DNA from 3 places in the Paenibacillus protaetiae genome. Region 1 is predicted to be linked to each of the others. Evidence: riboswitches for the same ligand, from Rfam matches in the RefSeq annotation. Region 1 holds a riboswitch; each other region holds the start of a gene.
What was found. A riboswitch is a leader RNA that binds a small molecule or an ion and turns the genes downstream of it on or off. The one in region 1 is predicted to bind ZMP and ZTP.
Positions count from the first base shown of each region.

Region 2: it holds a riboswitch for ZMP and ZTP, as region 1 does, so the genes downstream of both, ET464_RS16225 (TIGR01440 family protein) here and ET464_RS05250 (DJ-1/PfpI family protein) in region 1, are expected to answer to the same signal.
Region 3: it holds a riboswitch for ZMP and ZTP, as region 1 does, so the genes downstream of both, ET464_RS11670 (bifunctional 5,10-methylenetetrahydrofolate dehydrogenase/5,10-methenyltetrahydrofolate cyclohydrolase) here and ET464_RS05250 (DJ-1/PfpI family protein) in region 1, are expected to answer to the same signal.

Region 1 is NZ_CP035492.1:1,175,078-1,183,322, forward strand. Features, by position in the region: gene ET464_RS05245 (choice-of-anchor I family protein) at 1-2,418, opposite strand, end outside; gene ET464_RS05250 (DJ-1/PfpI family protein) at 2,655-3,224, opposite strand; ZMP/ZTP riboswitch at 3,288-3,367, opposite strand; gene bglX (beta-glucosidase BglX) at 3,423-5,612, opposite strand; gene ET464_RS05260 (helix-turn-helix transcriptional regulator) at 5,795-6,646, opposite strand; gene ET464_RS05265 (aldo/keto reductase) at 6,820-7,758, shown strand; gene ET464_RS05270 (cyclase family protein) at 7,940-8,245, opposite strand, start outside.
Region 2 is NZ_CP035492.1:3,505,424-3,513,668, reverse strand. Features, by position in the region: gene ET464_RS16245 (ABC transporter permease) at 1-366, opposite strand, end outside; gene ET464_RS16240 (ABC transporter permease) at 369-1,298, opposite strand; gene ET464_RS16235 (peptide ABC transporter substrate-binding protein) at 1,410-3,047, opposite strand; gene ET464_RS16230 (serine hydroxymethyltransferase) at 3,644-4,891, opposite strand; gene ET464_RS16225 (TIGR01440 family protein) at 5,015-5,602, opposite strand; ZMP/ZTP riboswitch at 5,807-5,887, opposite strand; gene ET464_RS16220 (low molecular weight protein arginine phosphatase) at 5,973-6,548, opposite strand; gene ET464_RS16215 (manganese efflux pump MntP) at 6,611-7,156, opposite strand; gene ET464_RS16210 (L-threonylcarbamoyladenylate synthase) at 7,244-8,245, opposite strand, start outside.
Region 3 is NZ_CP035492.1:2,496,859-2,505,103, forward strand. Features, by position in the region: gene ET464_RS11640 (Abi family protein) at 1-253, shown strand, start outside; gene htpG (molecular chaperone HtpG) at 388-2,268, opposite strand; gene pdaA (delta-lactam-biosynthetic de-N-acetylase) at 2,556-3,338, opposite strand; gene ET464_RS20330 (hypothetical protein) at 3,513-3,836, shown strand; gene ET464_RS11660 (hypothetical protein) at 3,838-4,272, opposite strand; gene pruA (L-glutamate gamma-semialdehyde dehydrogenase) at 4,496-6,064, opposite strand; ZMP/ZTP riboswitch at 6,208-6,292, shown strand; gene ET464_RS11670 (bifunctional 5,10-methylenetetrahydrofolate dehydrogenase/5,10-methenyltetrahydrofolate cyclohydrolase) at 6,387-7,265, shown strand; gene ET464_RS11675 (cyclodeaminase/cyclohydrolase family protein) at 7,243-7,881, shown strand; gene ET464_RS11680 (hypothetical protein) at 7,978-8,245, opposite strand, start outside.

The DNA.
Region 1 (8,245 bases):
TGTCACGTCATAAGTCATTATGCCGCTGGTGCGCTCCAGCCCGATAAAAGCGAATGTATGATTGCCGACGACGCCGGTTTCTATGCCCTCAGGCTCCGGCCCTTTCTTTTTACTTCTGGCGTCCATCTCATTGTCATCATTGCTGACGTTGAAATGCTCCGCATCGCGCTCGCCCGTAATGACTTCAAAGTCACTGCCGCTGTCATAAACTTGCTTCAGCGAATCAGCATTCCAGACCGAGAAGGAGCGCCCTCCAAGCAAGTAAATGCTGTCATTGCCCCGGTCCGTCAGTCCTTCATCGCTGTCATATTTCGTCGTGTTTTTCAAGAAGTTATAAGCATCCGAGGCTGGATCCAGCCCGCCTTTTAGATCTTTAATTTTGGCGATGTTCGTCAAAATCGGATCTTCCGCAGGCCATTCCGTTGCGTCGCCTTCATTGGCCGTCAGCAAATAATGTTCGCCGTTAACGGAATAATACGCAACGCCATCCGGCATATAAGCGCCGTAGAACGGAGCTGTCTCAAAATTAATGATGCCGTCAGCCTGCAAGTCCAGCGCGTTTTCCGGCTTGCTGAAATCTTTGTAGCCGAGACTGCCGACCGAAACGACCGATCGGGATGGGATATCAATTTTAGCAATCGCATTGTTTTCCTGTAGTGTTACATAAGCGGACTTATTATCGCTTGAAACGGCAATATATTCCGGCTCAAAATCTTTAAACGCTTCTTCCGGGCTCCCTTGACCAGTGTATACGCCGTCTACCACTTGTCCGCGAATATGCACATCTTGTGCAATGACGGATGTTTGGTCAAAATACACTTGCGTAGACTCGCCGGTTTGCGTATCCACGATCGTTACGCTGCCCGGAGCGTCTTCCTCCAGCACGCCCGTACGAGGCTCGGCTTCATCGGCCGTCAGCACGTAACGTCCGTCGGAGGTCGTCGTAATCATATCCGGCTGAACGCCCGCCGTGTACGATGCCTTTAAATCCCCTTCATAATCCAGCGCCAAAATTTTGCCTTTCACAGCCGGATCGGCAGCTTGTACAGCTGCATAAACCCGCTTGGTTGCGTAGTCGACAACAACGCTTGTCAAATCGCCGAACGTAAAACCTCCCGTCTCGGACAGTTGTTTAACCGGTACGCTTTTTTCCTTCTCCAGCTGTCCGTTATCCGTGTCCAGGCTGACAATATCTAGGCTTGGCGGATTGGCAGAACCGTTCACCAAATAAAATTTTTGATTTTCTTTATTATATTTTACAATTTCGGCAACGCCGCCATCCGGATTCGTGGTACCGACGGCATATTCGGCGATTTTCGTAATGTTTAGTGTATCTTTGAAGCTTTGAATGGCAGCGCGGCTTATGTTCAGATCAAACGATTTGGTCACTTGGATGGAAGAATCTTCGGCGTCCGTTGCAGTAACCGTTACCTTAACATTGGACGCTTCTGCTGTTGGCGTACCGCTGATGATGCCGCCGCTCGTGATGGACAATCCCTCCGGCAGCCCGTCCGCTTCATACGTATACGAGCCGTATCCGCCAACCGTTTCCATTACTGCTTCATAGGTCTGGTTCACGTAACCGGAAGGCAATGACGGTGTCACAATAGACAGCCATACGCCGTCTTCGCCGTCATGCGGTTCGTACGTTGCAAGCTTGTCCGGAGCCGGTTTTTCATAATCAATTTGTTCGAAATCCTGCTTGTTATTGTCCGTATCCTGGAAGCTGGTGCGGCGAACCGCTTTTTTCTTGGAGGTGCCTTCCGCCGAACCGGATGGAGAGGCTGTCTCGTAGCCATCTATTTTACTGCCCGGATCATTGCTGCCTGTACCTAGCATGTCGACATATCCCGCAGGCTTCGGCTCTGCTGCGAATGGATTTTTAAGACTGTTATCCAGCGGAGTCTGGTTGCTCATCAGCACAACCTTTAACCCTTTATTATTGATATATTGATCCCACTGCTGATCGCCTCTGCCCATCAAATCCAATGTTGGCGCAGCGGCTCCTGTCGGATGGGCAACTACAAGATAAGACGACTTCGCTTTAATGACGCCTGTAAGCTTCAGCATGCTCCAGCTGCCTGTCGCGCCGGTTTTGTAATCACTGCCCGGATCCGCATATTGGATCGACCAGCCATTAAGATCCACGTCTTCATCCGTCGGATTATACAGCTCGATAAAACCGTTCGTGGCATACGTATCATCAGCCCGTTTTAATCCGCCGCCGTAAACCTGGTTAATGATAATGTGCGGAACGCTGACATTGTATATGCCATCCGTATCGTAGGGTACGCCCAACTGAGGCGCTGACGGTGCTTCTCCCTCTGCCGCTGCCGCTATACCAGTAAGCATCGTACCGACAGAAAGCTGCACAGCCATCGCGACCGACACGATTTTTTTCGTTTTTGCCGATTTCAAGTTTCAATCACTCCTTCATTCGTTTGATTTATAGTGTAGTTTAAGGAGAAATTGTTTGTCCTTTGTTAACACAGGCGTTAATTTTTAGTAAAATTTAACATTTATTTGGGTGTATCAAGCAATAAGACCTGCTTCCAAAGCCAGAGCATATCCGATGAAATGCAATTCCCCTCCTTGAAACGTTAGAACCGGTCCCCCCTATCGGGAGAACCGGTTCTACTTATCATGGAGATTACCTATTCGATTGCAGCCGTATAATACGGGTAATCCATCATTGCTTGTATTTGGCGGGCGGCCGACGAACCATATAACCGTTCAACAAAAAACAAACCCAAATCAATTGATGCCGACACGCCGCCGCCTGTAAATATATGGCCGTCCTGTACATATCTTTCCCGGCTTACCTGCCCGCAATAAGGCTCCAGCAAGTCGTAGGCGCTGGAATTGGTCGTCGCCGTCTTGCCGGCCAGAAAACCTGCAGCCCCAAGCAGCAGCGCCCCTGTACAGACGGATACTTTGTAAGGCGCATTCGCTGCGGTCTGAAGCCATGCAACAAAAGCCTCGTCGAACCGGAGCTGCCTCGTGGCCATACCGCCGGGCACAAATACAACATCGTAGCCGGACAAGTCCGGAAGCACTTCGTCCATCTGCAGCTTAAGCCCTTTGTCGTCCGTAATCTGCGGTTTATCCGAGCAAAACGCCCACGATAATTCAGCCTGCAATATACGAAGCCGCGTTACCGCATCATAAAACCCGATAAAATCCAGCGTCGTCATTCCGTCGAACAATACAAATGCAACCTTCATCCCAGCCACCTGACCTTTCTTCGAATGAAATAAAAAAAGTATTTGACCGTTAGTTCGGTCAAATACTTTCGCCCAGGCGTACGGCAATTAGACATATGTGCTCCCCCGCGGTATTCCGCGTTACGCCAGTTACACATACCAAATATTTACTTCTATTATAGGCGGGGAACCGTCTCCGCATCAATAGGGATTTAAAAGTTATTTTACAAGCCGGAAGGTTTGAACCGCAGTATCGCGGCTGTTCGGCCCGACATGCACCTCAAAGAGCCCTGCATCGCTTGCAAAAGTCAAATCGGAATGATAATAACGAAGCTGTTCCTCTGTCAGCGTGAATTGTACATCGGCCGATTCGCCAGGCTCCAGCTTCAGCTTGCGATAGCCTTTCAGCTCTTTTAACGGACGAACCACTTCACCGGCCAAATCACGAACGTAAAGCTGAACCACTTCTTCACCGGCCGTCTTTCCCGCGTTGGTCACCTGCACCGATACCGTCAGCTTGTCCGTCTCGCCCATCTCGGCTGCGGAGATCGCCAGATCGCCATATGCGAACTCCGTATAGCTAAGCCCAAAGCCAAAAGGAAATAAAGGCGCGTTAGGAATATCCAAATATTTCGAGACATACCGCTGGTCTGCATTCGCCGGCGTAAGCGGACGGCCCGTATTGTATGAATTATAATATACCGGAACCTGTCCGACCGAATAAGGGAATGACATCGTCAGACGCCCGGCCGGATTCACGCTGCCGTACAGCACATCGGCTATCGCATTGCCGCCTTCCGTGCCCGGATACCACGCTTCCAGCACCGCATCCGCAACATCAATAATGCCGTGAAGATCAAGCGGACGTCCGTTAAACAAGACGGCGACAACCGGTTTGCCCAGCTGCTGCAGCCGGTATGCCAGCTGCAGCTGTACTTCCGGCAGGCGTATATCCGACCGGCTGCCGGCTTCTCCGCTCATCTCGGAAGCTTCGCCCAGCGCGAGCACAATTACATCCGCGTCTTGTGCAGCGAGGATCGCTTGCTGCGCCTGCGCTTCAGTGCCGCTTGTAATGCCGCAGCCCTCTGCAACGGCGATGCGGGAAACATCCGTTTTGCCGGCCAGCCCGGCGAACAGCTGAACCGCTTCATCTTGGGAGCCCCATATCGACCACGGCCCCAACACATCTCCGCTTTGCGCGAATGGGCCGATCAGCGCTATTTTCTGCTCCGCCCGCAGCGGCAGCACGTTTTCATTTTTAAGCAAAACGCATGACTTGGCCGCTATTTCCCGTGCCGCTTGGCGGTGCTCATCGCATAAAATGATTTCCTTCTCGCGCTGCTCGTCCGCACCTCGGAACGGGTTGTCGAACAAGCCAAGCTTGTCCTTCAGCTGCAGTACGCGCAGCACCGATTCATTGATCCATTCCTCATCCACTTGGCCGGATTGCACAAGCTCCTTTAACGACTGAGCGTAACAAGAACTCATCATTTCCATATCGACGCCCGCTGCAATCGCTTTGTGCGCCGCTTCCGCGTTATCCTCCGCTGCGCCGTGCGGAATCATTTCCTGAACAGCGCCCCAGTCCGAAATCAGGACGCCGTCGAATCCCCATTCCTCACGAAGCAAATCGCGCATCAGCTTGCGGTTTCCGGTAGCCGGAATGCCGTCGACAACGTTAAACGAAGTCATGACGAGCTCGCAGCCTTCCTCCAGCGCCGCTTTATAGGCCGGCAAATAAGACTCGCGAAGCTGCCGCTCTGACATGTTGACCGTGTTGTAATCACGGCCGCCTTCCGCTGCGCCATATGCAGCAAAGTGCTTTACGCATGCCGCCATGCGGTCCGTGTCGCCGGTCAGATCGCTGCCTTGGAAGCCCCGCACGAACGCCCGCGCAAATTCGCTGTTCAAATACGGGTCTTCGCCCGTCGATTCCATCACGCGCCCCCAGCGCGGGTCCCGCACCAAATCCGCCATCGGCGCAAATGTGACATGGATGCCCGCTACCGAAGATTCCTTCGCCGCAATCGCGGCGCTGCGCTCGGCGAGCTCCATATCCCACGAGCTGGCTAACCCAAGCGATACGGGGAAAATCGTCCGGTAGCCGTGAATAATATCCGCCATCAGAATAAGCGGAATGCCCAGCCGGTTGTTCTTCATATATTGTTCCTGCAAAGCAATCGTTTCTTTGGCGCCGACTGCGCTAAGGACAGAGCCGACATTCCACACCGCTTCCGGATTTAAGCCCATCGAAGCAAGCGGGCCTGTCAAATTCGCATCATTGTCGTTCAAAAAGTTAGGCGTAAGCTGCACAAGCTGCGCAATTTTCTCATCCAGCGTCATCTGCGCCAGCAAATCGGTAAGAGATCGTTTCGTCACCGTGTTCGTCCTCCAACATAATTTTGGCATTAATCTCCTTATTATACCGGACTCTAACAGCAGCTAATAGAAATGAGATTGCTATAATCGTATCCGATTTTGTCCAGCTTTCCTGCACGGCGTCAGCTTTAACGCGTCAGAGCCATCTGCATTTGCTGGCAGAAGTGACCGGCTTTCAAGTTGCCGGGCTTTCAGCACAAGCTCCGTACCTGTCAGTTCTCCTGCCGTATGGCGTACAGCTTGCGGTAAGCGGTTGGCGTCATGCCTTCATGCTCCATAAAACGTTTGTTGAAATAGCTCGCATTCGGATACCCCGCCTCTTCCGCGATTTGCCCGATGGCGGCATCTTTCCGTTCCAGCAGCCATTGCTTGGCGGCCTGCAGCCTGCAGCGCGTAATAAATTCCATAGGCGTCATGCGCATCGCCGCACGGAACAGCTTGCAAAAATAATAAGGCGTAACGCCCAGCCTCTCCGCCCACTCCTCCAGTACAAACGGCTTTGCCGCTTCCTGCTGCATGAGCGGGAGCAGCTCCATCATCCGCTCCCCCGCCGCAACCGATTTGCCTTCCTTAAGCACCGCCGCTTGCTCGACAAACAGCGTAATAAGTGCGTAGGTGAGCAGCGACAGCTGGGCCGGACGAAGCATCCGGTACGTTTCCGCTTCAGCCAGCAGCCTTTCATGCGCCTCTTCCCATAACGCTGGCTGCCTCACCTTCCACAGCGGGCTTTGGTTCAAGCCTTGCTCAAGCAAATAATCGCGCAGCCCCGTTCCCCCGTAAAAATGAAACCATCGCACATCCCACGGCTCATCCTGGCTGCTGTAATACACCTGCTTTTGCAACGGGAAATAGAGCACCGCCTCGCCTGCGCGAAGCTCATGCCGTGTGCCTTCCAGCTCCACGTATCCTTTGCCGGAAACGACATAATGAATATTGAAATTGTTCAGCGCCCCTGCTTCCCGGTATACATCATGCTCGGGATACTCCGAATAATGACCAACTGACTCGGGAAAGCAAAAATACGGCATCCGGGGAAGCGACAGAAGCAAGCTTTGGCGAATCATCCAAGCACCTCTTTATATCACAATATTGTTTTAATCTTTTGCAAAATATTATCATTTCCAAATCAAAATCGATACCCTATAATCGCAATATAATCATAATAGGCTTTACTGTTCAACCCTACCGGACAGCACACAATGATGAATCCGATTAATGTTAAGGAGGCATGTGCTTCATGGAGTATTTGAATGTAGTTGGCTTGGATAAACCGGTATCCCGTTTGATGAAAGGTTCGGATTATTTCGTTCACGAGCGTTATGAGAAAGCGGCGGCCAATATGGACCAGTTTTTTGCCGTTGGCGGCAATGCGGTCGACACGGCCCATGTCTATACCGGCGGGCAAAGCGAAGAAGTAATCGGACGATATTTGGAAGAACGCGGCAACCGGGATGAGTGGGTGATTTTGACCAAAGGGGCGCACCATGACGAACATGGTCCGCGTGTGAATGCCGATGCGATCCGCCGCGATATTACAGTAAGTCTGGAACGGCTGCGGACCGGCTACATTGATATGTATGCGCTTCATCGCGATGATCCGTCTGTACCGGCCGGCGAAATCATTGAAGCTTTAAACGAATATATATCCAAAGGCGTTGTGAAAGCCATCGGCGTCTCGAACTGGACTTGGCAGCGTATCCAGGAAGCCAATGATTACGCCGCAGCTAACGGCTTGACGGGCTTCACCTTCAGCAGCCCGAATTTAAGCCTGGCGAAGCCAAACGAACCGTTCTGGAAAGGCTGCGTCTCCGCCGACCAGGAAACTTGCGAATGGCACGAGGCGAACCAGTTCCCGCTATTCTCCTGGTCCTCTCAGGCGCGCGGTTTCTTCACCGGCTTGTTTACGCCGGACAACCGTTCCAATGCGGATCTGGTCCGGGTATTCTACAACGACGATAATTGGGAACGCCTCGAACGTGCCCATCAGCTGGCCAAAAGCAAAAAGGCAACGGCCATCCAAATTGCGCTTGCCTATGTGCTGAATCAGCCTTTTCCAACCTGCGCCTTGATTGGCGCCCAATCGGCGGAAGAGCTGGCTTCCTGCGATGAAGGCTCGCGGATCGTGTTGACCCGCGAGGAGCTGGCCTGGCTTGATTTGTCCTCGGACGGCCAATAAAACAGCTGCACTGCAAATACGCGTCCTTCTTCTTAAGGGGAAGAACGCGTATTTTTTGCTGTCTCAATTAATCTTCTGAATAATAAGCTGCGCCCGCGAATTCGGATTTCCGTCACCGGTTACTTGGCTGAGGGGCAAAAAAAAAGCGCCGCTCGTTCGGAGCAGCACCGGCTTTCCTATATCAAGATCTGATTCTAGCAATGACACGGGCAATTGAGGAATCTGCCCGGATAAGTAACGGCAGGGCGATAACTTCAAATGACACAGCATCTATAAGCTTCACAAGATTCGTTAAATTTTCTGCAATCAATATCCCGTTTTGAAAAAGATGTTTATGGACAGCAAACGGGTATTTGTCCGGCGAAGGCGTGTCCAAGCCGACCAGCTTGACTTGTTTGCGGACAAGGAGCGCCGCGAACGCTTCAGTCAGCACCGGATGATGTTCGAAATAGTCCGGCTCTCCAAACCGTTGGCTCTGTCCGGTATG
Region 2 (8,245 bases), 1.9 Mb from region 1:
AACAAACAAGTCGACAAGCGCCGCATAAATACCAACCTGCAGCGAGATGCCTGCGCCCATCCACGTCCGGGCAAACATATCGCGGCCCAGATCGTCCGTACCGAACCAGTGATCGCCGTTAGGCGCCATGTTCGTATGCTTCAGATCGTTCGTACGGTAATCGTAAGACGTCATCATTTGGCCGAAAATCGCCAGCAAAATAATAACAACCAAAATCGCGAGGCTGACCATCGCCATCTTATTGGAACGAAGACGGAGCCACGCGTCCTTCCAAGCGGAAATACTTTCGCGGACGATGACTTCCGATTTCGTCTCGTCTTTATTCAGCTTGACAAAATCGCCGGGCTGGAATGCTTTTTCCGACATGGTCAGCCCCCCTTCCTGCTCAATTTAATACGCGGATCAATAAAACCGTAAGCGACGTCCGTCAAGAAACGCGCTACCATCAGAATGATGGCGTAAAATAAAGTTAAGCCCATAATGAGCGTATAGTCGCGGTTGGTGATACTGTTGACAAAAAACTTGCCAAGACCGCCAATGCCGAAAATTTGCTCGACAACGACGGAACCCGTAATAATGTTAGCCGTCATAGGACCTATATACGTGACAACCGGCATAATCGCATTACGCAAAGCGTGCCGCACCAAAATAACACGGCCGGCGAGGCCTTTCGAACGTGCCGTTTTAATATAGTCAGCCGTCAATACCTCCAGCATGCTGGAGCGTGTCAAACGGGCGATAAAAGCCATCGGCAAAAACGCCAGGGCAATAACCGGCATAACAAAATCCGTCCAATCGTTCAAGCCTGCAACGTGGAACCAGCGGAGTTTAACCCCGAAAATAAACTGCAACAACGAGCCAACTACAAAGTTAGGGATGGATACACCAAGCACTGCTATAAAAATGGTAAAGCTGTCCAGAAATTTTCGATGATTAAGCGCTGCGATAATGCCAAGCAACACGCCTACCGCAACTGAGAAAATAATAGCCACAAGGCCAAGCTGAAGAGAATACGAGAATCCAGAAGAAATGATGCTGGTTACAGTAACATAATTTTGCTTCATGGACATACCAAGATCAAAATGAATCAGGTTGTTCAAGTAATGCAAGTATTGCTGCCACAGCGGATCGTTTAAGCCGTACATATCAAACAATCTCTCCTGAATGGCAGGAGGCACGTTCTTCTCCGATTGAAACGGATTGCCTGGAATAGCTTTCATGAGAAAAAACGTAGCTGACGCAAGTACAAACAATGCGACCAACATGAATACAAACTTCTTTATGACGTAACGCGTCATCCGCGACGGCACCTCCTTACTTCAAATGGAATTATTGAGCAATTGTTTACCTGAAAAGAGAAAGGGGATATATGCAGAATCTCCGCATATATCCCAGTCAACCTTACGCTATTACTTACCTTCGTAGTAGCCGCGGCTGTAATCGATATCGCCTTTATAGTCCATCGTAATGCCTTTGAAACCTGGTTTAACCATGTACACGTTCGTGTAGTAGTAAACTGGAGCAATCGGCATTTCATCCATCAGGATTTTTTCAGCGTCGGACATTGCTTGAAGACGGACTGCTTGGTCAGCTGTACTGTAAGCTTTCTTAACGAGAGCGTCATACTCAGGGTTAGCAAAACCAGTGTTGTTGTTACCGCTCTTCGATGTGAACAGATCGATGAACGTCATAGGGTCGTTGTAGTCAGCGCCCCAACCGCCGCGTGCCACTTCATAGTTCAAAGAGTTACGGTTGTCGAGGAATACGCCCCATTCTTGGTTCTCGATCGAAGTGTCCACTCCGAGGTTCGTACGCCACATTTCAGCCAGTGCTTCTGCAATCTTTTTGTGCGCATCGTTTGTGTTATATGCCAGTTTAATTGTAGGCATTTTGCTGAGGCCTTCTTCTTGCAGGCCTTCAGCCAGCAATTTCTTAGCTTCTTCTACATCTTCTTTGAAGAAGTCGCCGCTAACTTTCGAGCGGTATTCTTCGTCGCCGATGTTAATGCCTGGAGGTACAAGGCCGTAAGCCGGAACTTGTCCTTCTTTTGTTACGTTGTCAACGATATCTTGACGGTTAATGGCAAGCGTAAGCGCCTTACGGATCTTCACGTTGTCGAAAGGTTTAACCGTTGTGTTGAACAGGTAGTAGTACAGGTTAGCCGATGGAGAAATCGTCAGCTCATCTTTATGTGTTTGTTTCAATGTTTCCAGTTGATCTGTAGGGATGGAACCAACCGGTTTACCAGCCCAGTCAAGCTGATCGGTTTCGTACATGCTCAGCTCTGTAGCGGAGTCAAGCACTTCGGAGAACGTTACTTTTGTAAACTTGATTTCGTCTGCTGCATAGTAGTTGTCGTTTTTCACGATCGAAATCGAGTTGTTTTTTTGCCAGTCGCCCATTTTGAAAGGACCGTTGCCGATAATTGTTTTGGCATCAGCAGCCCACGCTTCGTTGTCTTTTACAGACGGATGAACCGGGTAGTAGGTATAGAAGCCTACAAGGCTGTCGAAGTATGGAGTTGGAGCGTTCAGCGTAACTACGAGCGTTTTGTCGTCTGTAGCTTTAACGCCGACATTATCAACCGAACCGCCGTTCAGGTTGTAATCTTCAGCGCCTTTCAAGTAGTACAGCTGGTAAGCATATGCCGATGGCTGCGGCTTCAGGTTTGGATCAAGAGCACGTTTCCAAGCATATTCGAAGTCGCCTGCGGTTACAGGATCGCCATTGCTCCACTTGGAATCACGAAGGTGGAACGTATAAGTCAGGCCGTCTTCCGACACATCCCAGGATTCAGCTACGCCTGGAACTACTTTGCCGTCAGCATCTTTGCGAGTCAAGCCTTCGAACAAACCGTTTACAACTGTAGACGATACATTGTCTTGTACTTGCGCCGGGTCAAGAGATGGCGGTTCCGAGCCGATGTTCATGCGAAACTCAGTTTTGCTGCCGCCGCTGCCGCTGTCCTTGGATCCGCATGCAGTCGCAATGACCGAAAAAATCAAGATTACGGAAACAAGTGTAAATGCAAACTTCTTCGATTTCATGTCTTTCCTCCTAAATTTTTTGTAATAGCTCCATCTTCCTCCGAGAAGCACTAGTAGTACTCTGGTCTTGGTTACACAAAAAGCCCGATGCGTGTAATGATCCCCCATCTATGCCATTTGAATCAACTCAAACCTGTTCGGCCGTTGATAGAACTATCCCCCCACTTACTGCCAAAAACAAGCAAACTAATTTTAAACTTTTCTAACTATACCATCGAAATTAATTATTCCGCAACAATATGTAAGGTGTAAATTTATGTATTTTTTGAATTTTTACAATCGTTCATTTGTTTTTAATGCTTTATTTATCAAATGTTCTGCCGTTTTAATATGTTATTGCATTACTATTGTAAATTATTGTCGCTTAATCGCGTTTATGCTTCTCCGCTTTATTCATTTATTAGAGCAAAGTTATTCCATCAGTTCCCTTAAAAAAGAACGGATACCAAACATGCCGGAAGCAAGCTTATTATGCTACCTGCCAGACCCCGTTATACTCCTCTCGATTAAACAAAAACAAGCGAATGCAAAAAGGGTGTCCCGCAAGTTATCGGAAGATAACCTGCGGGACACCCTTTGGCGGAAGCCGCTATAAATTAGTAGTTCAATTTCGGATACAGCGGATATTGTGCCGTCAAATCGCTAACCATGCCGCGCGCTTTGGCAAGCACTGCTTCATCCTTTGGATTTTTCAATGTCATGGCGATAATTTCAGCGATTGTTTTCATTGCTTTTTCATCCATGCCGCGGGATGTTGCAGCCGGCGTGCCGATGCGGATACCGCTTGTAATGAACGGGCTTGTCGTATCAAACGGAATCGCGTTTTTGTTCACTGTAATTTGAACCGAATCCAGTACATGCTCAGCATCTTTACCCGTAATGTTCAGGTTGCGCAGATCAACCAGCATCAGATGATTGTCCGTACCGCCGGATACGAGGTTAATGCCTTGCTCCGTAAGGCCGTCCGCCAGCGCTTTTGCGTTGTTGATCACGTTTTGCGCGTAAGTTTTGAACGAAGGCTGAAGCACTTCGCCGAACGCAACGGCTTTCGACGCGATGACATGCATCAGCGGTCCGCCTTGCGTGCCAGGGAATACTGCTTTATCAATCGCTTGCGCCCAAGGCTGACGGCAGAGGATCATGCCGCCGCGAGGACCGCGGAGCGTTTTGTGCGTCGTTGTCGTAACAAAATGTGCATGCGGCACTGGGCTCGGATGCAGGCCTGCAGCAACCAGACCGGCGATATGCGCCATGTCGACCATGAACAATGCGCCTACGTCTTGAGCGATTTGGCCGAGTTTTTCAAAATCAATGATGCGCGGATATGCGCTTGCGCCGGCAACGATCAGGCGAGGGCGGTGTTTAAACGCCGCTTTGCGCACTTCTTCGTAGTCGATCGTGAACGTGTTTTCGTTAACGCCGTAAGCTACGAAGTTGTAAAGAAGGCCGGATGCGTTAACCGGGCTGCCGTGCGTCAAGTGGCCGCCATGCGCCAGGTTCATGCCCAGCACCGTGTCGCCAGGTTTCAGCGCTGCCAGGTATACCGCAAGGTTGGCTTGTGCGCCGGAGTGAGGCTGAACGTTCGCATGCTCGGCGCCGAAAATATCTTTCGCACGGTCGCGCGCAATGTTCTCCACGATGTCTACATGCTCGCAGCCGCCGTAGTAGCGTTTGCCTGGATAGCCTTCCGCGTATTTGTTCGTAAGCACGGAACCCATCGCTTCCATAACCGCTTCGCTGACAATGTTCTCGGATGCGATTAATTCGATGTTGTCGCGCTGGCGCTGCAATTCAAGCCCCATTGCTTTCAAAACTTCCGGATCTTGGTTTCTCAGGTTTTCCATTTGAATAATCCTCCTAAAGGTTGGTGTAGTTGGACGACATTTGCCCGGTTTCATGCATATTGTTCCTGCAGCAATCCGCGTATTCTGCTCGCTGCTGCATTCATCTCCATAGAAAAGTCCGCGTTAGTCACATGCGCCGGGCTGATCCGGATTTTGAGAAAGCTCTTCCAGCTTATAAACAGCCCGCTCGCCGCCGATCAGCTTTGGCCTTGTGTAGGCCATCGTGACATGCGCTTTGCCGATTTCCAATATCGAAGGCCTTACGGGAACCGCTACTCTTTTCAAGTGCATCCCGATAAACGTGTCTCCAATATCGATTCCGGCATGAGCTTGAACCGTCTCCGCCAGGCAAGCATTCGGCAAATGCCTGTAAGCGTACGAAGCCATTGATCCGCCCGCTTTCGGCACCGGAACGGCAGAAACCAGCTCCAGCCCGTAACGTTCGGCCGCTTCCCGCTCCAGCACCAATGCCCGGTTCAAATGCTCGCAGCATTGATATACCGGATAAAAGCCAATCCGTTGCCGCGCCGCTTCAACGCCGTCAAAGATTTGCTGCGCCACATCCCCCGAACCGGAGGTGCCGATGCGTCCGCCGTTTACTTCGCTTGTGCTCGTGCCGATAACCAGCAGCTGTCCGGCCTTCAGGCCGCCGGCCTCAGCCAGTTCGCGGACAATCGTTTCCACCTGATGGGATATCAAACTTGTAGCCACTTCGCTCCACTCCTTATGTCTGCCTTTACGGCATGCTGTGACGTCCGAAGTTTTATGCAGCAAGTGAAGGTTACGGATCTTCTCCGCCGAGACCGCACACCAGGTACTACTGCATGCTGCATCAGTCAAAATCAAACAGCTTTAGTATACCTAATTCTGGCCCAAAAGACGAAAAAAGAGCAAGACACGCTAACTCAGCGTGCTGCTCTTTGCCCAGGCGACCGGCCGTATGTTCCGATGCTCCACCGTGGTTACCCACTTCCGTCGCCAGTCACATCGGATATCCGTTTATGCACTTCCATCATAGCTGAACTTCCGTTGAAAATCAATCCATTGCCGCCTAAACAGCATAACAAAATATCCCTATGCGCTACTTTTCCAGCCGGTCCAGCAGCTTCAGCAAAGCCGCTTCAATCTCTTGCGCGCAGCGGTCATATTCCTCCAGCGGCCCGCCAAACGGATCCGCAATATCAAAGCTTGGTATTTTCCGCTCCAGCAGCAGCAGCTCCGACCGTTCCTCGTCTGTCAGCTGGCCGCCCAATGCCTGCTTCATATGCATCTCCGTATACAGCTGCTCCAGCTTTTCAATATCGGCTAGCGTGCTTTCATCCAAATGGACGAATTCCTTTAAGGTATAGGTTTTTTCTACCGCCTCGGGAAACCATTGCAGCAAACTGCGTTTATGCGAAGCTGTCATCGTCAGCACCAGATCCGCCCACTCCACTGCACCCGGATCAAGCGCATTTGATTTGCCGCCATGATCAATCCGGCGCTTGCGCAGCACCTCCGCCGCATGGCGCGATACAGGCAGCCCGTCCATCGTCGACACCCCTGCGGATTTGACTTCAATCGGCACGCCTCTCTCCTGCGCCAGCTTGCGCAATAAAGCCTCGGCCATAGGAGAACGGCACGTATTGCCTGTGCAGACGAACAAGATGCGCTTCATGCCGGTAAACCTCCTTTGTGATTGAACGAAATAGTCAGAAATACTCGGATATCGTCAGATGCTCATATCATAAACAGTATGCCGAATAATAACAAGATTGCACCGCCGCAAGCCTCTCCATACTCGCCAAGGTTGCGGCCGGCCCGCCGGCCGAGCATCAAGCCCATAATGGACATCAGCCCGCCGAAAAAACCGAAGGCAAGCACCGTTACGGCAACATCAGCCGCAAAAACGCCAAGCGATATGCCGACCGAAAACGAATCCACGCTGACGCTGAGCGCCAGCACGAGCGTGCCCCATAAGGTCCGCGTATCCACCGGCCTGACCTGTTCGCCCCGCAGCGAGTTGTAAATCATATGCCCGCCAAGCAGCAGCAGAAGCGCGCCGGCCGCCATGCTTGCAATATGACCCAGCAAAGCGCCAACCAGCTTTCCCATCCAGATGCCTGCCAGCGGCATCAGCACATGGAACAATGCAATAATAAGGCTCAGCCGCAAAATATGCTTTAGCCGTATGCCTCTCAGACCGATTCCGATGCCCAGCGAAAAAGCATCCATCCCAAGTGCGGCCGCCATAAGCAGCAAAGTAAACAACTGGCCAGCGGCCATCTCTGGACCGTTCAATGCGCATCTCCCCCATGTCCACATCCGTACATAACCAAACATATGCGGACAAGGAGGCAAACATGACCCCGCTTATACTCGTATAACCTGCCCTCCGGCAGCTTTGCGCAGCCGGTTCATAAGCGCAAGGCCGAGCCCTTCCTCCGGGCAGCCCTCGGCCCAAATGCGCTGGATGCCCGCTTCGTCAAAATGCCGCAGAGAGGCGTAAAGTCCGGCTGCCGCTTGCCCCAGCTCCTGCTTGCTGCCGCAGGAAAGCACGACATCGGCTTCATATTCGGCGGCATGCTCCGCGAATGCAAGCACGCCCGTTGTTTCCCCGCGCGCTTTGGCCAGCCCGGCTTCTTTGCGGATGCAAGCGGCCACTGCGGACGGCTCTCCGCAGACGATCACCATTTCGCCGTGCGGCGCATAATGCGTATACTTCATGCCCGGCGACCGCGGCGCTTCCGTTTGTTCGCCGGCTGCCGTCGGGGCATCAATGCGGACGCCCGGCGCCGCCTGCTCCAGCTGCTCCGGGGTAATGCCGCCCGGACGGAGGATGCGCACGCCATCTTCGCCCGTAATTTGGATCACCGTCGACTCCAGCCCGACGCCGCAGGCGCCTCCGTCAACGACGCCGCCGATCCGGCCGTCCAAATCGTCCAGCACATGCCCCGCTTCCGTCGGGCTGGGACGCCCCGACTTATTGGCGCTTGGCCCGGCCAGCGGACAGCCGGACTGGCGGATCAGCGCCAGCGCAGCCGGATGATCCGGCATCCGGACGCCTACCGTATCCAGCCCCGCGGTTACAAGCGGGGATACCGCCCCCGGAATTACAGGCAGCACAAACGTAAGCGGCCCCGGCCAAAATGCGTCCATCAGACGGCCTGCCAGCTCCGGATACGGGAGCACAAGCGCATCCAGCTGGCTTTTGTCTGCGATATGCACAATTAACGGATTGTCCGAAGGGCGCCCCTTCGCTTCAAAAACCTGCCGGATCGCCTCTGTATTCCGGGCATCGGCTCCAAGCCCGTATACCGTCTCCGTCGGAAATGCGACAAGGCCGCCGCTGCGGAGCAGATCGGCGGCTTCTTG
Region 3 (8,245 bases), 1.3 Mb from region 1:
ATATACACTTACATTTAAACAACAAGACATATTTACTTCTGGGACAACCTTTGAAACCATTTATCGACATTATGAATTTGATAGTAAACTTAGAAATATTGTGATGGAAATTATAGAACATGTCGATAAATTCAGACCAGCTGATCGAAACTTCGAACTGCAGAATCGCACTCTGTTCGCAATCATATTTAATATGAAGTATTTAATCCTATTCGTTTATTGGGATTTACTGAAGATTGGTACTCATTGTTAAGCACAAATAATTAGATACCTCTTCCATTAAACTTCAACAACACAAAAATCCCCTCCCTAAAATTCTAGGCGTTGTAACGCCTGTGATCCAGAGAGGGGATTTTCATTTTCATTTATACCTGTGAAGCTATGCGGTTAAGCCATTATTTTGCAAATGTCGTTCGTGAACGCAACCGGGTCCTGGATAGGCAGCCCTTCGATCAGCAGCGCCTGATTGTACAGCAGGTTGGTGAACAGCGCCAGCTTCTCTTCGTCTTGCCCAAACGCTTTTTTGAGCGATTGGAACACTTCGTGGTTGACGTTGATTTCAAGCACCTTGTCGGCTTTTACTTCCTGGCCGTTAGGCATCGCGTTCAAAATTTTCTCCATCTCGATTGTGAGCTCGCCTTCCGAGGACAAGCAGACCGGATGGGATTTCAGGCGCTTCGACGCCTTAACGCTTTTCACTTTGCCGTCCAGCAGCTGCTGCATCCGCTCGAACAGCTCTTTGCTGTCCTGCTGCTCGTCAGCCGCTTGATCTTCCGCATCGCTTTCGATGCCGAGATCGCCGCTGGATACCGACTTGAATTCCTTCTCCTTGTATTTCGCGATGATTTTAATCGCAAATTCGTCGATGTCTTCGGTCAGGTACAGGATTTCGTAGCCTTTATCCGACACAAGCTCGGTTTGCGGCAGACGGTCGATCCGTTCGATCGAAGAACCGGTTGCGTAATAGATAAACTTCTGGTCTTCCGGCATGCGGGAAACGTATTCGTTTAACGATACAAGCTTGCGCTCCTTGGACGAGTAGAACAGCAGCAGATCCTGCAAGTCGTCTTTGTTCACGCCGTAATCGTTATAAACGCCAAATTTCAGCTGGCGGCCAAACGCGCTGTAAAACTTCTCGTAGCTGTCGCGCTCATCCTTCAGCATGCTTTGCAGTTGGCTTTTAATTTTGTTTTTAATGTTTTTGGCAATCAGCTTCAGCTGGCGGTCATGCTGCAGCAGCTCACGGGAAATGTTCAGGGAAAGATCCTCCGAATCCACCATCCCTTTCACAAAGCTGAAGTAGTCCGGCAGCAAGTCGCCGCATTTGTCCATAATGAGGACGCCGTTCGAGTACAGCTCCAAGCCTTTCTCGAACTCTTTTGTGTAATAGTCAAAAGGCGTGTTCTCCGGAATAAACAGGATCGCATTGTAGACGACCGCACCGTCCGCGCTAATATGAATATGCTTCAGCGGCTTGTCGAAGCCGTAACGCTTCTCGAAGTAGAAGTTCTCGTAATCTTCGTCCTTCAGCTCGCTTTTGTTTTTGCGCCAGATCGGCACCATGCTGTTAACGGTTTGTTCTTCCGTATACGACTCAAATTCGCCTTCCGCATCCGCTTTCGGACGTTGCCCGGAAATCTCCATCTTGATCGGGTAACGGATAAAATCCGAATACTTCTTCACGATGGCGCGAAGGCGGTACGTTTCCAGGTACTCGTCGTACGAATCCTCTTCGGTGTTGGCCTTGATATGCAAAATAATATCCGTGCCGGCCGTTTCTTTGGACGCCGGTTCAATCGTGTAGCCTTCCGCGCCTTCGGAATGCCAGCGGTACGCTTCATTTGCGCCCCATGCCTTCGAAATTACAGTCACTTCGTCCGCCACCATAAACGCGGAGTAGAAGCCAACGCCAAACTGGCCGATAATGTTGTGGCCGTCCTTTTGCTCGGTTTCCTTTTTAAAAGCAAGCGAGCCGCTTTTCGCGATGACGCCCAGGTTGTTTTCCAGCTCTTCCGGGGTCATGCCGATGCCGGTATCGGAGATCGTAAGTGTCCGCTTGTCCTTATCGGCTGTAATTTTAATGAAATAGTCTTCTTTGTTAAACGTCAGACCCTCTTCGGTCAACGCCTTGTAGTACATTTTATCAATCGCGTCGCTTGCGTTAGAGATGAGCTCCCGGAGGAAAATTTCCCGCTGCGTATAAATCGAGTTAATCATCATTTCCAGCAAACGTTTCGATTCGGCTTTAAACTGCTGCATAACGGCCATTGAAATGAAGCACTCCTTTCGAATGATCAAATTCGTTAGCACTCTCATTCACTGAGTGCTAAACATCTACCTCTTATATACCATATCCTAAATTTTGCTGTCAACAACCCGAATGCTTACAGCAGGGCAGCCGGACCGGGCGCAGGCTATGCGGATAACAAGACCAAGCCTGCCGTTCCGCAAAAAAGAAGCTTGCAAGGCTTATGCGGCCTAGCAAGCTTCTTGTTTCATATGTCACCGAACCTGCACATGCATGGTACTGGAAGCAGCCTGTCGCAAGGAGCCCGTTACGCCTCCGGCGTATGAGCTTTCATCTCATCCAAGCTTTTAAACACATATCCTTGCGCTCTTGCATCATCAATAATGCGCCCCAGCGCCTCCGCATTGTCCTTCGACACCGAATGCAGCAAAATAACCGCACCCGGATGAAGCTGGGACATGACGCTCCGGTAAGCAAAATCCGCCCCTCTCTGCATGGCGGTATCCCAGTCCTTGTACGCAATCGACCAGAACACGTTCGTATAGCCCATTTCCTTGCTGACGGCCAGCGACCGTTCATTAAAAATGCCGCGCGGCGTACGCAAGTAGGTCATCGTCTGCTGGCCGGTCACAGCGGTAACGCCATTTTTCACTTTATCCAGCTCGGCCCGGATCTGCTCGCGCGGAATTTGGCTCATATCCGGATGGCTCCACGAATGGTTGCCGATCAGATGCCCTTCCTTGACCATCCGGTTCAGCAGCTCCGGCTCGGTTTTAATGTAATGGCCGGTTACAAAAAAAATCGCCGACACCTGCTTTGCCTTCAGCACGTCCAAAATTTTGGCCGTATAGCCGTTTTCATAACCGTTGTCGAACGTCAAATACAGCTCCTTCGAGCTTACATCCCCTGTAAACACAGCGCCGTATTTGGCGAGCAGCTCTTTGAACCCTTCTTCATCAATAGAAGGAAGCTGGCCTTTTACGCTTTTTTTAAACCCAAAATGAAAAGCGCCGTCCGCATAAACCGCCGGCATTTGGCCAATCATCACAAGCATGGACAGCAAAGCAACGGCGACTCGCAGCCGCTTCATCGTCTCCACCCCTTTTTTTGCCGCGCCTATTCAGGCGACTGCTCTTTCTTTTGCCATAACCTTCATCTGTTTATTATCCTCAGAAGCAAAGGAAATATGTAGCGACGGCAAAAAAGTTACCTTTCACGCGCATCGTGGGTTATTATGGAAATATGGGCAAAAGGAGGAGATCCGATGAGCGATAACGGACACAATAATGATACAGGATTTAACCAAGGGCAAGGGGAGCAGCAGCATTTAACAGCTGAAGGCTCCTTGTCCGAACCGTCTGAACTTGAAAAAAAGACGGCCCTGCATACGGAAACCGCTGCGAGCCGTTCGGAAGTGCCTGTTTTTAACGATGCCACTGACCATTACCGGAACATTATGGGCGCCCCAAGCCAAAAAGCGAATCTGAATCAGATGCCAAAGCCGCTTCGCTGGTTTGGCTATTTCTTTTATACGGTCATTGCCCTGATGGTTGTTTCTTTTGTTATATCCTATCTGATGAACCGCTAAATCAAGGCGTGTCAGCAACAATTTTCACATAGCTGTTCCCGCTTTTGACAGCAAGCGCTGCGCTTGGGCTTGTGCCGGGAATCGACCACACTTCCGTACCCGCGGGAAACGTGTTGGAGGATCTTGCGCCTTCCTCCAGTCGTTCCTCCGAGTGGCGCTCCGCAATTTCCCCCAGCTTCTCGCTAACATTCAGCACCGTCTCCGCTGTTATCCGGTAAATCACATTGTCCCATTTCACGGATGCAAATGCGTACGATTTTTGCTCGCTTGATAGGGTTACGGAATGATCGTCCCGAAGGGGGGCAAGCTGATGCTCCAGGTCAGACGGGCCAGCTGGAACGTTGGCCGCTTTCACCTCTGAATGCGAGGATTCGCTGGAGCAGGCGGCCAGAATTATGCAGGCTGCTATCCCTAACAGCATGAAGGTTTTTTTCATACCAATCACCTCATCCTCTTAACGCAAGCTGCCTGCAAAAGGTTACCAGCATTACCGGAATTGTTCGGTATTCAGTTTGGAACGAAATGGTAGATTGTGAATCCCGCAATCCGTCTTGCGGGGTTCAAGACGCACCAAAAGTCCCCGCTGCCCTTGCTGCAAAGGGGTGCGGGGACTGCAAATGACGGCGCACAGCCGCATACAGCCGGTAAGACGTTCCTGCTTACAGCTTCCGGGAAAGCGCCTTGGCTTGCGTAAACAGCAGCAAATAATCATAACCTCCGGCTTTCGAATCCGTGCCGGACATATTAAAGCCTCCAAACGGATGAGCGCCAACCAGCGCGCCCGTACATTTGCGGTTAATATATAAATTGCCGCAGTGCATCTCTTCAAGCGCTTCGGCAATACGACCCTCGTCAGCGGAAAAAAAAGACCCGGTAAGGCCGTATTCCGTATCGTTGAATAAAGCGATTGCCTCCTTATAATCTTTGGCTTTGCCCATCGCCAGCACCGGGCCAAAAATCTCCTCCTGCATAATGCGAGCTTTGCCGTCCACATCCGCAAATATCGTCGGCTCGATATAATAACCGTTCCCTGCCGCTTTGCCACCGCCGGCAATGAGCTTCCCTTCCGTTTTGCCGATGTCGATATAACGGAGAATCCGCGTATAGGAGCTTTGGTCAATAACCGGCCCAATCCGGTAATTACGCTCCGGCAGGCCAATCTCCAGCTTTTGGGTAAGCGCGGCTGCTTTTTCCACCACCTGGTCGTACACCGCCTCTACAATAAATGCACGCGAGCCGGCGGAGCATTTTTGCCCCTGGTAGCCAAAAGCCGACGTCACGATTGCTTGCGCCGCCGCATCCAGATCCGCCGTTTCGTCGACAACAATCCCATCCTTGCCGCCCATCTCGGCAATGACGCGTTTGATCCAGATTTGGCCCTCCGCCGTCTGCGCGGCAAGCGCGTTAATATGAAGGCCAACCTCCTTGGAGCCGGTAAAGCTGACAAAACGGGTGCGCGGATGAGACGTTAAATAATCGCCGATTTCCGCGCCGCTGCCCGGAATAAAATTCAGAACGCCGTCCGGCAGGCCAACCTCCTTCATCAGCTCCGCAAAGTGGTAAGCCACAATAGCAGACTGCGAGGACGGCTTCAGCAGCACGGTGTTGCCCGTCACAATCGCTGCGCACGTCATGCCGGTGCAGATCGCATTCGGAAAATTCCACGGCGGCAGAATTACGCCTACGCCAAGCGGAATATAATTCACTTTGTTGACCTCGCCCAGCACCGCCGTTAAAGGAAGCGTCTCGTTAATGCCCTCCAGCCTCATCATTTCCCGGGCGTAAAATTCCATAAAATCAATCGCTTCCGCCGTATCCGCATCGGCTTCCGCATAGTTTTTACCGGATTCCAGCACCATCACCGCCGAGAACAAATGCTTGCGCTCGCGCATCCGCTTTGCCGCCTGCAGCAAATATTCCGCCCGCTCCCTTGCGGGAGTTTTCCGCCAGCTTTCGAACGCGGCAAGCGCCGTTTGCATCGCTTTTTCCGCCAGCCCCACATCGGCTTTGCTGACATAACCAACCACTTCATCCAGGTTGCCCGGGTTGATGGAGACGATGTGGTCCTCCGTCACGATACGTTCGGAACCAATCAGCAGCGGATATTGCCGCCCGAAGCCGGTTTTTACCTGCGCAATCGCAGCTTCCATCGCCTTCCGGTGATGCTCTTGCGTAAAATCAGTTAACGGTTCGTTTGCAAACGGCGTTATACGGGCATATAATCCCATCGGTCCAGCTCCCCTCTCTGTGCAGAACGCTGCACACTGCTCATTCCTTTTATTGTATGTATAGATAAATACGCCCGTTTTGTGAGTACAGAACGAAAATGGCTTGAAGAAGCCCCTCTTGAACGGGTACAATAAAAGAAATAACAGCGGTATGCGACTGGCGATGAAAGTGGAATCAACCACAAGGAAGCATACGGCTTGATCGTGCCGTTCGCCTGGGGAAAGTATTTGCGTGGCCTACGTCTGCCATAGACGAGGCATGCGAATGCTTTTTTTATTTATCCGGAGGTTATCAATCGCTCAACAAGGAGATGGATGAAACATGGCGGACATATACAAAGCCAAGGAAGCGGCGGAAGCCGTATATGAAACGATAAAACACGGAGTGGCAGACTGGAAAAGACAGGGGATCACGCCGCGTATCGCTACTCTGCTGGTGGAGGGCGACCCGGCTTCGGCTTATTACGCGGAAGCGAAACGGAAAACTGCAGGCAAGCTGGGCATATCCTTTGAGCTGCATAGCTTTAAAGCGGACGTATCCGAAGCGGAGCTGCTTCAGTGCATCAGCCGGTTAAACGAGAACCCGGATGTGCATGGCATTATGCTGGAGCTGCCGCTGCCGAAACATTTGAATCCCGGCACGATTGAAGCTGCGATTGCGCCAACGAAAGACGTGGACGGCGTAACGCCTGCCAACAAGCTGGCGACCGTGACGGGAGCCGCCGGCTTGTACCCGGCCACGCCGCAAGCGTGCATCAAGCTGGTGAAGCATTACGGCCATAAGCTGGAAGGCGTTAACGTGACCTTGGTCGGCTGCGGCCGAACGGTCGGCCTGCCGCTGTTCCATTTGCTGCAGCGGGAACACGCAACCGTGACGGTATGCCATGCGTATACGCCGGACCTTACGCCGCATCTAAAGCAGGCGGCTATTTCCTTTGTTGCGGTCGGCAATCCCGGCACCGTAACGAAAGAGATGGTCCATCCGGGTCTTGTGCTGATCGACGCAGGCATTAACGAGACGGCGGACGGCTCCATCGTTGGCGACGTTGCGGCGGATGCCGGGCAGCATGCCGCTGCCTATTCCCCTGTGCCGGGCGGAGTCGGCACGCTTACGACTGCCGTTCTGTTCGAAAACCTGCTGAAAGCCATTCAGCTGCAAACCGAAAGGAATGTTAACTATGAGTACGCCCATTTCGTTTGATCAATCGATTCGCAGCTTCCTTAAGGAAGCTGGAAGCGCAAGCCCGACGCCAGGCGGCGGGAGCATCGCCGCTGTTGCCGCTGCGCTAGGCGCGGCCATGACCGCGATGGTCGGCAGCTTGTCGCAAAGCAGCAAATTCGCCGAAGTAAAACCGCAGATGGACGCCGCTCTTGCGAAAATGAACGCCTTGACGGCGGAATGCGAGCAGTTGATGGGGGACGACATCACTGCATTTGATGCATATATGGCCGCATTAAAGCTGCCGAAAGAAACGGAGGAGCAGAAGCTCCTCCGCAAGCAGGCGCTGCAGCAAGCAGCAGCCGGTGCGATCGCTGTCCCGCTCCGCCTGCTGGAGGCCTGTGCCGGAGGGATCGCCGTTGCCGGCACGATCGCCGAGATTGCGAATGCCAACGTCATCTCTGATCTTGGCATCGGTGTCCTTATGCTTGAAGCAGCCGCGCAGTCTGCATTGCTGACGGTCGAAATCAATTTACCGCAAATCAAGGATGAAGGGGAGCGCAGCCGCTGCTTCACGCAAGCCGATTCGCTCATCCGCCAAATGGAAGCGCAAAAAAACAGCCTGCTGGCTGTTGTCCGTAAACGTATGAACGAATAAGCGCTGCAACTGTGCCGGAGCGGCTGGATTTACGCTGGCAGGCGTTGCGATCGCTGTCGAGCATCAGCCGGGATTCCTCCGGCCGGGGGCGATGACCTAGTTCACATCGGCCGAAGCCGCGCTGACCGGTGTTGCGATGGCTGTGCTCGCATCAGCCGGAATTCCACCGGCTGGGGTTACGATAGGCAAGCTGGAGTAGCTGCTTTCGCCGGCGTGATACGGGCTGGATCTCGCGTGATGGAAAGAGGGCGCCACTTCATTGGCATCCGAATGGAAGGGGAGTTCGCTTTCCATCCCTTTAAACTCGTAACTGGCCTGAAACAAAATTTGTTTCAATAGATTATCCGCATAAATAACCAACGCG